4 regions of the Roseibium sp. SCP15 genome follow, and region 1 is predicted to be linked to each of the others. Evidence: riboswitches for the same ligand, from Rfam matches in the RefSeq annotation. Region 1 holds a riboswitch; each other region holds the start of a gene.
What was found. A riboswitch is a leader RNA that binds a small molecule or an ion and turns the genes downstream of it on or off. The one in region 1 is predicted to bind thiamine pyrophosphate.

Region 1 (4,049 bases):
GCCAACGGCGACGTGCAGGTTGGCCAGGACATTGCCGAAGCAATGCAGAAAGTTGGCAACGAAGGCGTCATCACCGTCGAAGAAGCCAAGTCTCTGGAAACCGAGCTGGAAGTCGTCGAAGGCATGCAGTTCGACCGCGGCTACCTGTCTCCTTACTTCGTCACCAACGCTGACAAGATGCTGGCTGACCTGGAAAAGCCGTACATCCTGCTGCACGAGAAGAAACTCTCCAACCTGCAGGCCATGCTGCCGATCCTGGAAGCTGTTGTTCAGTCTTCCCGCCCGCTGCTCATCATCGCTGAAGATGTTGAAGGCGAAGCACTGGCAACTCTCGTTGTCAACAAGCTGCGCGGCGGCCTGAAAATTGCTGCTGTCAAGGCTCCGGGCTTCGGCGATCGTCGTAAGGCAATGCTCGAAGACATCGCTATCCTGACCGGTGGCACCGTGATCTCCGAAGACCTCGGCATCAAGCTGGAAAACGTGACCCTCGACATGCTCGGCACTGCCGAGAAAGTCGCGATCACCAAGGAAACCACCACCATCGTTGACGGTGCCGGTTCCAAGGAAGACATCGACGGCCGCGTTGGTCAGATCAAGGCGCAGATCGAAGAAACCACTTCCGATTACGACCGTGAGAAGCTCCAGGAGCGCCTGGCCAAGCTTGCTGGCGGTGTTGCAGTTATCCGCGTTGGCGGTGCAACCGAAATCGAAGTGAAAGAGAAAAAAGATCGCGTTGACGATGCTCTGAACGCAACCCGCGCTGCTGTTGAAGAAGGCATCGTATCGGGTGGCGGCACTGCTCTGCTGCGTGCGAAGAAAGCTGTCTCTGCTCTGTCTTCCGACAACTCCGACATTGAAGCCGGCATCAAGATCGTCCTGCGCGCTCTGGAAGCTCCGATCCGTCAGATTGTTGAAAACGCTGGTGTCGAAGGCTCCATCGTTGTCGGCAAGATCCAGGAAAACGACGACGACACCTTCGGCTTCAACGCTCAGACCGAAGAATTCGTCAACATGATCGAAGCTGGCATCATCGACCCGACCAAGGTTGTTCGTACTGCTCTGCAAGACGCAGCTTCCGTCGCCGGTCTCTTGATCACCACCGAAGCCATGGTTGCCGAGCTGCCGAAGAAAGACGCAGCACCGGCAATGCCGGGCGGCGACATGGGCGGCATGGGCGGCATGGGCTTCTAAGAAGCCCAAAGCTCACAAGCTTTATGGAAAGGGCGGCCCTCGGGTCGCCCTTTTTGTGTTTGTCGCCATCTGTTTAGCTCGCCTTGACTTGGGAAACAGAAGGCGACTTCGGCGACTAGGAAGTCCAGAACTCGAAGATAGGCGCACTAGGCAGTTTTCAGGCAGTTCCACTTACATGTCTTCGCTAGAAATCTGAGCCTCTGCGATACCAGTGAACAAAAACATGCCCGTGCAAAGTGGCTAGCACTCCGTATTTACCGAACTGCAATCACCATGAAATTCGAACACCAGAAACAAACATAATTATCAGACATGCGGTGACTGACAGAAAGCCAACCGAAATTGCTTCAACCCACTCGCGCAGCAAATTGTTTTCTTTGATCAATGAATCGTACCGGCCTGCAGAAAACCCCGTCATTGTCGGCTCTGATACCCAGCCCTCCAAAGAAAAACCAAAGTCTACTGGTGTGACTCCTGATTGTTCATGGCGAGTGCCTTGAGCGATTACCGGAATTTGTTTACGTGTGGTGTTTTCGAAAAAGAATACATTTCCCGCAGCATGGTGCGGAACATCAAAGATGTAACTGGTGTAAGAAAGGCTCAGCAGAATTGAAGCGATCAGAAGAAATCGGCTTCTGGATAATCCACTCTTCATATGCTCTCTCGGCGCTTCTCATTATTGAACAAATGCAACTTATTCAACGCTAGATAGCAGTGAGCCTCAAATCTTGCCACTGCGCAACCCTTGAGGACTCTTTTGTTCGTGCGCCTGAGTAATTGCCGATTAGAGCTAATCAAACCTGTTGTACTCGTTCTCATTTCCAGATAATCACGGCCTTACCTCGGGGTGCGTGAGGTTTTCGCGCTGAGATGCCATTCTGGCAAACCCGTTGAACCTGAACCGGCTAGAACCGGCGGAGGGAAAGGTAGCGGTTTCATCCATCCTTGCCCTCTCGCCGCAATGGAGGATGATATGAAACATCTGCTCTTTGCTGCGGGACTTTTGTGCGCAACATCGGCTGTTGCCGCCGATAAACCCCAGCTGACCGTCTACACCTATGACAGCTTCGTTTCCGACTGGGGGCCGGGCCCACAGGTCAAGGAAGCCTTTGAAGCCGTCTGCAATTGCGAGCTGAACCTTGTCGGCGTCGAGGACGGCGCTGCCCTTCTGTCCCGCATCCGGCTGGAGGGTGAAAACTCAGACGCAGACATCGTGCTTGGCCTGGACACCAATCTGATTGCCGCCACCAAGCAAACCGGTCTCTTCGCGCCTCATTCCATCAATGCGGAGTTTTCACTGCCGATCGAATGGAACGACGAAACCTTCGTGCCTTACGACTGGGGCTATTTCGCTTTCGTTCATAACAAGGACGCTGCTGTTCCCGGCAATTTCCGCGATCTGGCAGCAAGCGACACCAAGATCCTCATTCAGGACCCGCGCTCTTCAACTCCGGGGCTTGGCCTGCTGCTGTGGGTCAAGTCAGTTTATGGCGACGAGGCTCCGGAAATCTGGGAAGGTCTGTCGGACAATATCGTCACGGTCACCAAAGGCTGGTCAGAGGCTTACGGACTTTTTCTCGAAGGTGAAGCGGACATGGTGCTCAGCTACACCACTTCCCCCGCCTACCACCTGATTGCCGAAGACGATGCCAGCAAGGCTGCCGCCGCCTTTGACGAAGGTCACTACATGCAGGTCGAAGTTGCTGCAAAATTGGCAGGCACCGACCAACCGGAGCTCGCCGACCAGTTCCTGGAGTTCATGACTTCCGACACGTTCCAGTCGATCATTCCGACCACGAACTGGATGTATCCTGCGATCACTCCGGAGGGTGGACTGCCAAAGGGCTTCGAAACGCTGCACACTCCGGAAAAGTCCCTGCTCCTCGGAGCTGATGAAGCCGCCAAGATGCGGAAGGAAGCGTTGGCGGAATGGCTGGGCGCGCTCAGCCAGTAAATCCGTTCCCGGGGATCGCGGCGGCGGCTGTTGTCGCCGCGCTGATCCTGGGCACCTTGGCAGCAATCGCGCTGCGTGCGGAAGCCGGGCAAGGATTTGGCCCGGCTGACTGGGCAGCGCTGCGCTTCACGCTTACGCAGGCGGTGTTGTCCGCCCTGATCAGTGCCGGACTGGCGATCCCTGTTGCCCGCGCGCTGGCGAGACGGCGGTTCCCCGGCAGAAGTGTGCTGATCGCACTGCTGGGTGCCCCCTTCATCCTTCCCGTTATCGTAGCCATTATCGGTCTGCTCCAGGTTTTCGGGCGCGCAGGATGGATTTCTGACGCATTGGGCTTCTTCGGACTGCCACCGATCCGCATTTACGGATTGCACGGTGTTGTCCTGGCTCATGTCTTTTTCAACCTGCCTTTGGCCACGCGACTGATCCTTCAGGGGTGGCAGGAAATTCCCTCGGAACGGTTTCGACTGGCTGCGCAACTGGGGTGTCATGGCAGTTCAATGTTCAGGCTCATCGAGCTGCCAATGCTGGCGAGGATCCTGCCTGGCGTTCTGGCCGTGATTTTCGCTATCTGTCTGACCAGCTTTGCAGTTGCACTCACCCTGGGTGGCGGCCCCCGGGCCACGACGATCGAACTCGCGATCTATCAGGCATTCACCTATGACTTTGATCTGAGCCGGGCCGCGATGCTGTCAGCCTTGCAACTCGTCCTGACGACTGCCGCCGCCTATGCCGCGCTCAAACTCTCTCGAGGTGACGGCTTTGGCGCCGGCCTTGACCGTGCCGTTCGCCGCTGGGACGGCGGGAAGCCAATTGCCGACACACTCTGGATTGCGCTTGCTGCAATTTTTCTACTCCTGCCGTTGGTATCGGTGGTGATCTCTGGGCTCACTGGACTTGTCTCATT
Region 2 (4,049 bases), on a different contig from region 1:
CCTCTTCCGGATGATTGGTCAGGAAAATGGTTGCAGCTTCTATGGCAGCCATGAATTTCACGAACCGTGGATCTTCGGCCTTGTCCTTGTTCACGACGTAAATAAGCTCATCGAAAATCGGCACGCCGTTTTCTTCCGGGTAGAACGCCTTGCCTTCCTTGCCTTCAATTTCGATCTGGGTCAGTTCGAAGTTGCGATAGGCACCGATCACCGCATCCACCTGACCGGACATCAGAGAAGGCGAGAGCGCGAAGTTGACGTTGATCAGTTCCACATCATCCATGGTCAGACCGACCGAGCGCAGCATCTGTCCAAGCATCGCATCTTCAAAGCCGGAGACGGAAAATCCGACCGTCTTGCCCTTGAGATCTTTCAACTCCTTGATCGGTCCGTCTTTCAACACGATGAGCGAATTGAGCGGCGTTTCCACCAGGGTACCGATCCGCGTGACCGGCAGCCCTTCTTCGATATGGGCGTGAAGCGTCGGTTGATAGGAAATCGCGATATCACCCTGACCGGCGGCCACGAGCTTGGGAGGCATTGCAGGATCGGCAGGTTCAATCAGTTCAACTTCCAGTCCCTCAGCTTCGAAAAAGCCCATGGTCTGTGCCGTGATGACGGGAGCATGATCAGGGTTGGTGAACCAGTCCAACAGAACCGTCAGTTTTTCCGCAGCCTGAGCCGGTGCACTGGCCAGCAGGCCTGCGGCAACAGTCAGGGACAGGAGTGTCTTTTTCATTCAATCCTCCAGAGTTCGGCGGTCAGTCTTCGACCTGCCAGGGAACAAGAATTCGGGTGAAGTATTCGACGGCGTAACGCATCGCCAGCACCATCAGGGCCAGCAGAATGACCGCTGCAAAAAGCAGGTCGGCGTTCCCGCGGGCATTGGCTTGAAGCATGATGAAGGCAAGCCCGCCTTTCGCTCCCGCCCACTCGCCGACCACCGCCCCGATGGGCGCGAAAACAGCGGCGACGCGGAGGCCGGAAGCAAATGCGGGCAAGGCCGCCGGCAGCCGGAACAGAAGCAACTCGCGATAACGCGGCACCCGATAAAGGCGGGCAAGGTCCGCCAGACCGGTATCAAGGCGTCGCAGGCCGTCATAGACGGTGGAGGTCACCGTGAAGAAGATCACCAGGATCGCCATGACGATCTTGGAAGACATTCCGAAACCCATCCACAGCACCAGAATCGGCGCAATGGCGAAAACCGGCAGAGCCTGAGTGACAAGGATGGTTGGCATCACCAAGCGCCCCGCAAGAGGAAACAGCCAGATGGAGATCGCAAGCAATGCGCCGCTCAAAACACCAAGAGCGAATCCCAGCACGGTCTCAAGCGCGGTGATACTGGCATGATGCAGGAGAAACCCGGCATGCTCAGGAAACGCTTGCAAGACCACGATAGGGCTCGGAAGCATGAAGGATGGCGGCTCCAATACGGCGACCAACAGTGCCCAGACACCGAGCACCGAGATCGCGCCAAGCAGGAACTTGCCCAAAATAGAAAGAAATGCCGTCACCACATCACTCCGTTCTGAATCGGAGCTGTGGGAGCAGTCAGATGGGCAGACAGGTACCGCAAATACAGGAACTGCTGCCGCAAAAGGCAAACAAGCATAGGATCTCCCGTCTTCGGACGTGCCGAAAATGACAATGGAGATCCGGGAATTGGCTAAGGATTCCGTCCCTTCGCCGGCATGACCCGGATCAGGTTCTAAGGGTTCGGCTCAACGCCATCTCAGCTCCGGAAACCGGAACACCCCTCGGACCGAGGCGGAACATGCCTTGCCTGAACGAAAAAGGCAAGTTGAGTTTTGCAGGACTGTCCTGCGACAAGCGAAGATCTGGACTTAGCCGGCCTGCCAGGCGGAAATCGCCTGTTCGACTGCGGCCGCACCCGCACTTCCCTTTTCAAGGGTCAGAATTCCGCGCTTGCCGTTTTCATAGAGCATAGGAATATCGATCCAGCCACGCTCACGCAGCAGCGCAAGATTGCGTTCCTGTTCGTTCGGCAGACTGGAAAGCGCGATCCAGAAGAAGCCCGGCGAGACCTTGACCGAAGCACCGATCAGGGCGTCTCCGCGCGCCTCCTCTGTCGGCTTCATGACAAGGCCGGGGACATTCACAACGTCACCTGCGGCAAAGCTATCTGGAAACTCGTATTTGATTTCGACAAGATGGCTTGCAGGCAGAGACGTGTCGTCGTTCGGCTTGATACGGATATCAACCTTCACGTCTCTTTCAGGAATTTCGATCGACGCATTCAGGACGGCCTGCGATTTGCCGTCGAGGTTGGTCTCTTCCTCGATGCTCCAGACAACGGCGCCCTGGGCAGCAGTACCAGCCCCCCCGGCTTCTTCACCTTCCTCATAAAGGATGGAACGCTGCACACTGCTGTCGGTATCAGCTGCCGGAGTGCCTGGCGACGTTTCTTCCGGCGCGATCGCAGCAAGGTTTCCTTCAGGCACAGCCGACGGCGCTTCAACTCCTGCGTCAGGTGTTGCGGCGTCTGATCCAGTGTCGGCACCTGAAACAATCGAAGGCTGAGTTGGCTCGGACTGAGATGGCTCGGGCTGCTGAGCCTGCGGATTGATTGTCGTGGTCGTTACTGTGCGTGCATCGGGTGCAATCAGATCATCGTCATCCAGCAGCCGATCGGTGTTTTTCGCTGGATCGTCAGCCGTCTCACTCGTTTCGGCCGGAGTTTCATCTGCAGCCGGAGGAGTTGTCGAGGCTATTGCTGTTTCTTCTGGTTCCGATTGCGTCTGCGGCTGAACAACGGCTTGTTGATCGTCTGACGACAAGAAGAAATAGGCCCCACCACCAACAACCAGAAGCGCAATCACGGCAGCGATGGCAATCGGCAGCGTTTTGTTAGAAGAAGATTTTTCCCGCAGCGCATCAGACGCGCTCGGCCTTTGACGTTTGGACCGCGCAGGCTTTTCAATCGGCGTTTCACTAGCCTTGGGCGTCGCGAATTCAGCAGCAGCTTCGGGCTTGGTAGATGTATCAGTTACCGGAGCAGGCTCGAAGATCCCATCGTCATCGGCGGACTGCGGCTCGAAGGCGGGCTCCTGCCGCGCCGGCGCATCATCCACCGGAGCACTGTCGGACGCCGGTTCAACCGCATCTTTTGCGTTCTGAACAGCCATATTCGCAGCTGTTCCAAGGGTTTCTGCCTCTGAAAGCGTTTCCTTGAGCGGTGAAGGTACACTTTCCTCTTCTGCGGGGACTTCTTCCTGGGCGGGAGCAGCTTCCTGAGCCTGGACAGGTTCTTCCTGAGGCTCTTCCGGCTGTTCCTCTGGCTCGGTTTCAGTGGCCTCAGTCTCAGAAGGATGCGGAGCCGGTGTTTCCACGGCTGGCGCAGCAGGACTTAAGCCAAGGCTTTCCCGCGCTGCCTCTGCCTCGACTTTTCTGATTGCCTCTTCCAACCGCAGCTGTTCCGCCGTGATCTCCGAGGGCGACAGCGGCGGCTCATAGGCTTTGAGCTGATTAACAATGGCGTTTCGTGCCCGGCTGTACACGCTTCTGCGGGCAGCACCGTTGCTTTCGGGCAAGGACGCGATCGTTTTCTTCAGAATAGAATAGTAATCAGCCATCTTCCTGCCTACCGGCCAACTGCTAGGATCTCATTTGCTGGCCCAAGATTTCAAAACGTTCTCAAGCTTATAGCAAGTTTTTTCAGGTCAATGCCAATTCTTCAAAAATGCTTGGCCGACACCGACCCTAACAGTAGTGTTTTCCTAACACGGATTCTTCAATTCACACGCAAATGTGTGATTCCGAATCCATGCCGGACGCATTTTGATTCGCAATGCGCCCAGCTATTTCACGATTTGAGCCTTTTAAGCGGCAGATCTCAATCCTGGAAAGGATTCTGCACAAGAATTGTGTCGTCCCGCTCCGGGCTGGTCGACAACAACGCAACCGGTGCACCGATCAATTCTTCAACGTGCCGCACATACTTGATCGCCTGCGCCGGAAGATCCGCCCAGGTGCGAGCACCTTCGGTGGATTCCTTCCAGCCCGGCAGCGACTCATAAATCGGAACG
Region 3 (4,049 bases), on a different contig from region 1:
CCGGCGCCTCCACGGTGCTTTCGCTGCTTACCCTGCCGCTCGGATATGTCCTTCCGGGACACAGCTGGGTGGTCCCGGATCTCTCAACGGCAGGCCTGCTGGTTCTGATCGGACTTGCAGGTGGTGTCGGCCAGATCCTTCTGACACAGAGCTACCGGTTTGCCGACGCTTCCACCATCGCCCCGTTTGACTACGTCAACATGCTGTGGGCGATCCTGGTGGGCTGGCTGGTGTTTTCCGAAATTCCTGTCCCGGAAGTGGTGATCGGAGCCCTGATCGTGATCGCCGCGGGAGTGTTCGTCATCTACCGCGAACACCGGCTCGGTCTCGACCGCACCAAGGCGCGCCGCGCGTCTTCGCCATCGAAATCATGACCGTAGAGAACATCCGTAACGGCTTCTTCAGTTAGGACAGGCCAGGGAGGAGCCCAGCGGTTCTTCTACGGTTTGTAGTGGAATGTCTCGACGGCGCTCTTGGAGCCGTCGGGAAAGACCAGCTGTACGCTGATGGAATTCGTCGAGCCTGCGGGCAGTTCGATATAGGGCTTTTCCTTCAGAACCGCGTTGGGGTTGTCCGGATCGCATGCGTCCAGTTCCCACATCTGGTCCAGAGGGCCATCATTCAGTCCGTAAAAGACATAGTCGATCCCGCATTTCCAGGCTTCCAGATGGGTGAAGTAGATCAGCTGCTGGCCTTCCCAGTCACGAAAGGAAACCCAGCTTGCCTTGGTCACATCCAGTATCTGCTTGATCTGCTCGGGCGGCATGCCTTGTGCGCTTGCCGGCGGAGCCGAGGCAAGGGAAAATGTGCCCAAGCCCATGACCAGGGCTGAAATTTTCAAAAAATGCATGATGGCCTCCATTGTCTCCAGATCAGGAGAATGCGTCAGGCGAAAAATCAGAAAGCCTTAAAGGTAATGATCGTCTTGGTGTCCTGAATGCCGTCGATCGGGTGAACCTTCTCGTTTACGAAGTGGCCGATATCGGCGTCGTTATCGACGTAGAACTTCACCAGAAGGTCGTAGTCGCCACTGGTGGAATAGACTTCCGAGGCAATTTCCGCGTCGGCGATCGCGTTGGCAACCTGATAGGTCTTGCCCAACTGGCATTTGATCATAACGAAAAACGGGGTCATGCGATGCTCCGGAAATGAAATCGTTGCGGAATGGTGCCCAAGGACATCGCCTATCTGTTGTCCGCAGTCAATCGTTGATGCAGCCTGCGACCATCGCACGGTCTTGCAATGACGGGTTCGCCTTGGTAGCAGTGCTGTTATCTCATGGGGGTGCCCGGCGATCCTGGATCGGGCTGAGAGGCGTACGGCCAACTCCTTGAACCTGATCCGGGTGATGCCGGCGGAGGGATTTGAGATGCAGATTGCCAGGGCATTCACAGCTCTCTCTCCTGATCAAACTTCCGGTTTGCAGCCGGAGCCACTCGGAGGAGACGCATGAACCTGACCGTTGCAGCTTCCACACAGAACCTTTCGCCGGAAACTGTCTTTGACCTGTTGATGAGGGTGCGGCAGAAGTCACCGCGCATCCACGCGATCACCAATGCCGTTGCACAAACCTTTACGGCCAACACTTTGCTGGCGCTTGGCGCCGTGCCTTCCATGACCATCGCCAAGGACGAAGTCGCAGGTTTCGCCGAAAGCGCGGATGCTCTGCTCATCAATCTCGGTACGCTGGATGAAAGCCGTCGGGAAGCCATTCCGGTCGCCATCAAGGCGGCGAAGGCAGCAGGGCGCCCTGTCAGTATCGACCCGGTGTTCGTGAACCGGTCTGGAGTGCGTTGCGCGTTTGCAAGGGAGCTGATGGCCTTCCAGCCGGACCTGTTGCGCCTGAACGAAGCGGAAATGGTTGCCCTTTTTCCGCAAAGGTCCGAAGCCGATGCCGTGATTTCAGCTGGCACCGTGCTGGCGGTGACGGGAGTTGAGGACAAGATCGAGAGCCTGGGAGAAGATTTCCGCCTGCGCAACGGTCATCCTCTGATGGCGCGCGTAACGGCGACAGGGTGCGCCGGTGGAGCCGTGCTTGCTGCCTTTGCCTGTGTAGAGGCAGACACCGCCCTGGCCGCGGCGTGCGGGCTGTCGGTCTTCAATATCGCCGGAGAACTGGCCGCAAGTCGTGCCGGAGGGCCGGGAAGTCTGGTGCCGGAACTGCTCGATGCCCTTTATTCCATCACGGCGAACGATATCGAAATGCGGCTGAAAACGGCCTGAGTTCCTTTTCTCATTCAAAAATGGAGAGACACATGACCGCCATCGCGGTGACCATAGCAGGATCCGATTCCGGCGGCGGGGCCGGAATACAGGCTGATCTCAAGTCGTTTTCGGCAAATGGTGTTTACGGTGCCAGTGTGCTGACCGCTCTCACGGCGCAAAACACTCTTGGTGTGAGTGCCATTCAAGATGTCCCGCCCGCTTTCGTACGTGCCCAGATGGATGCGGTCTATTCGGACCTGAACGTCAATGCCACCAAGATCGGTATGCTCTCCAGCGTCGAGATAATCGAGGCGGTTGCAGGCGGACTGGAGGCACACACAACTGGCCCGGTGGTGCTGGATCCGGTGATGGTGGCAGCGTCCGGTGATCCGTTGCTGGCCGACAGTGCCGTGTCCAGCCTGATTTCCGTTCTCGTGCCGCTCGCCGATGTCATAACGCCAAACCTGCATGAAGCCGCCAGGATGCTCGAAACGGAGGTTGCGGCCAATGAAACGGAGATGCTCTCACAAGCAGAGGATCTTCTGAGGCTCGGTTGCAAGTCGGTTCTGCTCAAGGGAGGGCATGGAACCGGTGAAGAGAGTGCGGATCTGTTTTTCGATGCGGCCGGCAATGCCATCTGGTTGCATGCAGAGCGCATCCAGACAAACAACACCCATGGTACCGGATGTACGCTTTCGTCGGCAATCGCAGCCGAACTCGCCAAAGGCAGCGATCTGGAAAGCGCAATGAGAGCGGCCAAGGCCTATATCCATGCTGCCATTTCGGCGGCTGACCAGCTCGAGATTGGTGCCGGCCACGGCCCTGTTCATCATTTTTACCGCTTCTGGAGCATGTGACATGTCAGACAAGTCTTGCCTGTCAAAAAATCCCGTCACCCGTCGGGCGTTACTTGGGGGCTCAGTCGCAGCGGGGGGCGCCGCACTGGCTGCTCCGGCGATCGCGGAGGAAAAGGCGACAGTCGAGTGGAAAATGGTGACATCTTGGCCCAAGAACCTGCCTGGACCGGGTGTCACAGCACAGCGGATTGTCGATCAGGTGGCCAGAATGACCGCTGGCCGTTTCCGGATACGGCTTTATTCGGCTGGAGAACTGGTGCCTGCACTCGGTGTATTCGACGCGGTCGCGGCCGGCACGGCTCAGATGGCGCACACTGCGTCCTTTTTCTGGCAGGGCAAAATTCCAGCATCGGTCTATTTCACCGCCATTCCTTTCGGCTTGTTGCCGCATGAACACATCGCCTGGATCGAACAGGGGGGCGGCCAGGCTCTCTGGGATGAGCTCTACGCCCCTTTTGGCCTGAAGCCCGTAATGGCGGGGAACACCGGCGTTCAGATGGGCGGGTGGTACAAGAAGGACATCAATGGCCTTGATGACCTGAAGGGCCTGAAGATCCGTATGCCGGGACTTGGCGGTGAGGTCATGCGGCGGCTTGGGGCAACTCCTGTCAGCCTGCCACCCGGCGAATTGTTCCAGGCACTTCAAAGTGGTGTTCTGGACGCGACGGAATTTCTGGGGCCGTGGTCGGACCGCGCGATGGGCTTCCACAAGGTTGCCAAATCTTACTATTCACCTGGTTTCCACGAACCGAACGGGACCGGCGAAGCGATTTTCAATCAGGTTGCGCTTGATAGCTTGCCGGAAGAGCTGCGGGCGATTGTGCTGGAAGCCTGCAGGGCAGAAAACGGACGAGCCCTGGCGGAGAGCGATTGGCAAAATGCCGGCAGCCTCCAGCTTCTTCAGGAAGAAGATGGTGTGACCGTCAAACCTTATCCGGACGAAGTGCTGAGTGCGTTGCGCGAAACAGCAGCTATCGTACTGGCCGA
Region 4 (4,049 bases), on a different contig from region 1:
TCCAGCTGTCGGTTGCACCGGAAGACCCAAACCTGACCGGAGACCCTTTGGCAAACCAGCGCCTGAACATCATCCTGAACTTCGGCGAACCGGACCTTATCCGGCCCGCCGACCGTTTTGAGGTTGCGCCGCCATTGGAAAGTGGTTGGAGCAATATGGGCGATCCTAAGGACCGGGACGGTCAGGCAGCGGAATGAACTCCGTTTCATCACCCGGTACCGTATCGAAGCGACCCTGACGCCAATCCTCCTTGGCCTGTTTGATGCGCTCCTTCGAGGAAGATACGAAATTCCACCAGATGTAACGCCTTCCGTCCATCGGTTCACCGCCCAGGACGACGAACCGTGCCGGAGCATGCGACTGGTTTTCGATCACCAGATGGTCACCCGGCTTGAAGACAAGCAACTGCGCCGGATCGAAAGCCTGTCCGGCAATCGAGATCTGTCCGGAGATGGTGTAAAGGCCACGTTCTTCCCAGCCGGCATCAAGAGGGATCTTCGCCCCGGGTTCCAACGAAATATCGGCGTAGAACATTTCCGAAGCGGTTTTCACCGGCGCTTTGTGGCCGTAAAGATCTCCGGCAATCAGCTTCACTGAAGCGCCTTTATCCGCAAACTCTGGTTGCTGTTCGGTTCCAAAGTGCTGGAAAGTCGGATCGCCTTCTTCCAGATGCTTCGGCAAGGCAACCCAGCTTTGCAGGCCAAACAGTTGCCGTGCCTCCTGCTTGCGCTCCGGGCGTTCCCGCTCCGAGTGAACAATACCTTTGCCTGCGCTCATCCAGTTCAGCGCACCTGGCGAGATTGCGATTTCCGTTCCAAGACTGTCCCGGTGATACATTTCGCCCTCAAACAGATAAGTCACCGTTGCGAGGCCGATGTGAGGATGTGGCCGAACATCGACACCTCCACCAACAAGAAGCTCCGCTGGTCCCATCTGATCGAAGAAGATGAACGGGCCGATCATGCGCCGTCGCGGTGACGGCAGAGCGCGGCGGACATGGAAACCGCCCAGGTCCGATGTCCGGGGAACGATGATCGTATCAATCGGATCGCAACTTGCAGCATTGCCCGGGATAGGGTCAGGGGTGTTCAGCCAGCTCATCTGCCTCTCCTTGCAGTCAAAAGCGCGTCTTCCGGATAGATAGGGTCGCAGGTTCGTAAGTGTCCATTGAACAGTCTGTTTCCATCTTTTCTTTCAATCAGAAGGGCGTATAACTGCGGGCCCTCAATCGCCAAAAGGTGTTTCATGAAACGCGTGATGATCGTCGGTGGCCCCGGCTCGGGCAAAAGCACGCTTGCGCACCAGCTTGGTGAGCGGACGGGCTTGCCTGTCTACAACATGGACCACATTCACTGGCTGCCGGGTTGGGTGGAAAGACCGAGACAGGAAAAGGATTCACTTACGCATCAGGTTCACATGAAGAGCGATTGGATCTTCGAAGGTGGCCATTCGAGCACTTACGCTGAAAGGGTTGACCGGGCGGACACCTTCATCTGGTTGGATGTGCCGGTCTGGTTGCGGATTTTTCGAGTTCTCAAACGCTCAATTCAATACTACGGCCAGAACCGACCCGATCTACCAGAAGGGTGTCCGGAGCGTTTCAACGGCCAAACCGTTGAGTTCGTTCATTTTATTTGGCGCACCCGGCACAGCGCACGTGCCAAGCTGCTGCGGATCTACACAGCTCCTCCGCCGCATTTGACTGTTCTGAAGTTTTCCAGTCTCAAGGAGACACGTGCTTTTCTGGATGGCTTGACGACGGAAACCTGAACACAGGGACCGGACACACGCTGAGATACCTTGACAGAAGGCGCATCCCACCGGCACAAACAGGGCTCACCCGGGGTGTCCCGTCATGGGGCTGAGATGCTGCAGGGTGCGGTTATACGCACAGCGCAGGGACCCGAAGAACCTGATCCAGGTCATGCTGGCGAAGGGATGGTGGCCCTGATGAAGCGCGAGGACCGACTGGCCGGCGCATATCGTCAAGCGCATCCCCGACAGCCTGATGTACAAGAATGCAAGGCCCTTCGCCGGTCTTGCTGGAGTGAAACGTCGTGCAAGGTGTCTCAGACGCAGGTGCGAGGATATGAGGGTCCTGATCCGAGGGGCAGGAGTTGCCGGCCTGTCGCTGGCATTCGAACTTCGCAAACGGGGTGCCGAAGTCACCTTGTTTGAGGTCGGGGAAAACTTGTCCGGCAGCGCTTCCTGGCTCGCAGGCGGCATGCTGGCGCCGTGGTGCGAGCGTGAAAATGCCGAGGAAGACGTTCTCGTTTACGGAAAAAGCTCGGTCGACTGGTGGGCGAATGCGTTGCCTGGCACGGTTTCACATCACGGAACGCTGGTGGTTGCCCCACCTCGTGACACCGCGGAACTCAATCGCTTTGCAGGGCGAACAGGTGGCTATGAGTGGCTGGACGGGGGTGGGATAACCGCACTTGAGCCTGACCTTGAGAGGAGATTTTCCAAAGGTCTGTTCTTCCCGAAAGAAGCTCACCTTGATCCACGCAGGGCTCTGGTCGAGCTTGAAGAAACAGTTTCCAGATTGGGCGTCAGAACAATATTCGGGTCAGAAGAGCCAAGTGTGGACGCGGACTTTGTCGCCAACTGCATTGGGATGGCGTCAAAGGAAAAGAACCTCAGGGCGGTACGCGGAGAAATGCTGATCCTGCACGCGCCCGAGGTCACGTTGTCCAGGCCGGTTCGAATGCTCCATCCACGCATCCCGGTCTATGTCGTCCCCCGGGAAAATAATCACTTCATGGTCGGGGCGACAATGATCGAGAGCGCCGACGACGGCCCGGTCAGCGTTCGCTCCACCATGGAGCTGCTGAACGCTGCCTACAGCCTTCATCCTGCTTTCGCTGAAGCCAAGATCATTGAGACAGGCGTTGGCGTTCGCCCGGCGTATGCCGATAATCTGCCGCGCATCAGCTTTGACGGCCGGGTTCTGAGCCTGAATGGCTTCTACCGGCACGGTTTCCTGCTGGCGCCACACTTTGCGGCGCAGGCAGCCGAAACCCTGTTCCAATCCTCCAAGGAGATAACCCTTGAAACTCATCATTAATGGCGAAGAGCAGGAGGTGACCAGTTCGACCCTCTCGGGGCTTCTGGATGAACTGGCCTACGAACACGATTTTCTCGCAACTGCACGCAACAGCGAGCTAGTTTCGGCTGAAGAGCGTGCCGGCTGCGAGCTTCTTGAAGGGGATCGGATCGAGATCCTGTCTCCCATGCAGGGAGGGTGAGGGCCATGCTTGAATTTTACGGCGAAGAGATTTCTTCCCGCTTGCTTCTGGGAACAGCGCAATATCCGTCTCCGAAGATCCTGTCAGATGCCGCAAAGCGATCTGGTGCTGAAATACTGACTGTCTCCCTTCGCCGCGAAGCTGCGGGAACCGGTGCTGGCGGCAAGTTCTGGGATCTGATCCGCGAGCTGAATGTGCGCGTGCTTCCCAACACTGCCGGGTGTCATTCTGTAAAAGAGGCCGTGACCACAGCAAAGATGGCACGGGAGCTGTTCGGAACAGATTGGATCAAACTGGAGGTAATTGGCCACCATGACAGCTTGCAACCGGATGTATTTGGTTTGGTGGAGGCTGCAGGAATTCTAAGCGAAGACGGTTTCAAGGTTTTTCCTTACACCACGGATGACATCGTTGTCGGTGAAAGGCTGCTGGAAGCAGGATGCCAGGTGTTGATGCCCTGGTGTGCACCGATCGGGTCTGCACGCGGGCCAGTCAATCCGGATGCACTTAGAGCCTATCGAGCTCATTTCCCAGGCATTCCGCTTGTTGTTGATGCAGGCCTTGGTCGCCCGTCTCACGCTGCCCAGGTCATGGAATTCGGATTTGATGCGGCTCTCTTGAATACAGCCGTCGCAAAGGCCGGTGATCCTGTTGCCATGGCGGAAGCTTTTTCAAAGGCGGTCGAGGCGGGGTATCAGGCCTTCGAAGCACAGCCACTGGAGCCGCGTGACATGGCCGTTCCCTCAACTCCCGTAATTGGCATGGCAGTATTTGAATGAAACTCGACCCGTTTTATCTGAT

Region 2: it holds a riboswitch for thiamine pyrophosphate, as region 1 does, so the genes downstream of both, ABLO27_RS21015 (ABC transporter permease) here and thiB (thiamine ABC transporter substrate binding subunit) in region 1, are expected to answer to the same signal.
Region 3: it holds a riboswitch for thiamine pyrophosphate, as region 1 does, so the genes downstream of both, ABLO27_RS16225 (hydroxyethylthiazole kinase) here and thiB (thiamine ABC transporter substrate binding subunit) in region 1, are expected to answer to the same signal.
Region 4: it holds a riboswitch for thiamine pyrophosphate, as region 1 does, so the genes downstream of both, thiO (glycine oxidase ThiO) here and thiB (thiamine ABC transporter substrate binding subunit) in region 1, are expected to answer to the same signal.

What each region holds. Positions count from the first base shown of each region.
Region 1 is NZ_JBDZYI010000002.1:431,116-435,164, forward strand. It holds gene groL (chaperonin GroEL) at 1-1,191, shown strand, start outside; gene ABLO27_RS09380 (hypothetical protein) at 1,460-1,846, opposite strand; TPP riboswitch at 2,025-2,132, shown strand; gene thiB (thiamine ABC transporter substrate binding subunit) at 2,165-3,145, shown strand; gene ABLO27_RS09390 (thiamine/thiamine pyrophosphate ABC transporter permease ThiP) at 3,121-4,049, shown strand, end outside.
Region 2 is NZ_JBDZYI010000004.1:240,444-244,492, reverse strand. It holds gene ABLO27_RS21020 (ABC transporter substrate-binding protein) at 1-739, opposite strand, end outside; gene ABLO27_RS21015 (ABC transporter permease) at 762-1,517, opposite strand; TPP riboswitch at 1,665-1,771, opposite strand; gene ABLO27_RS21010 (hypothetical protein) at 1,848-3,596, opposite strand; gene ABLO27_RS21005 (adenylosuccinate synthase) at 3,857-4,049, opposite strand, start outside.
Region 3 is NZ_JBDZYI010000003.1:509,564-513,612, reverse strand. It holds gene ABLO27_RS16240 (DMT family transporter) at 1-374, shown strand, start outside; gene ABLO27_RS16235 (hypothetical protein) at 440-850, opposite strand; gene ABLO27_RS16230 (Lrp/AsnC ligand binding domain-containing protein) at 898-1,134, opposite strand; TPP riboswitch at 1,271-1,381, shown strand; gene ABLO27_RS16225 (hydroxyethylthiazole kinase) at 1,450-2,223, shown strand; gene thiD (bifunctional hydroxymethylpyrimidine kinase/phosphomethylpyrimidine kinase) at 2,256-3,062, shown strand; gene ABLO27_RS16215 (TRAP transporter substrate-binding protein) at 3,064-4,049, shown strand, end outside.
Region 4 is NZ_JBDZYI010000001.1:744,231-748,279, forward strand. It holds gene ABLO27_RS03400 (DUF6030 family protein) at 1-197, shown strand, start outside; gene ABLO27_RS03405 (pirin family protein) at 166-1,101, opposite strand; gene ABLO27_RS03410 (DNA topology modulation protein FlaR) at 1,246-1,770, shown strand; TPP riboswitch at 1,832-1,957, shown strand; gene thiO (glycine oxidase ThiO) at 2,090-3,067, shown strand; gene thiS (sulfur carrier protein ThiS) at 3,051-3,248, shown strand; gene ABLO27_RS03425 (thiazole synthase) at 3,254-4,027, shown strand; gene ABLO27_RS03430 (thiamine phosphate synthase) at 4,024-4,049, shown strand, end outside.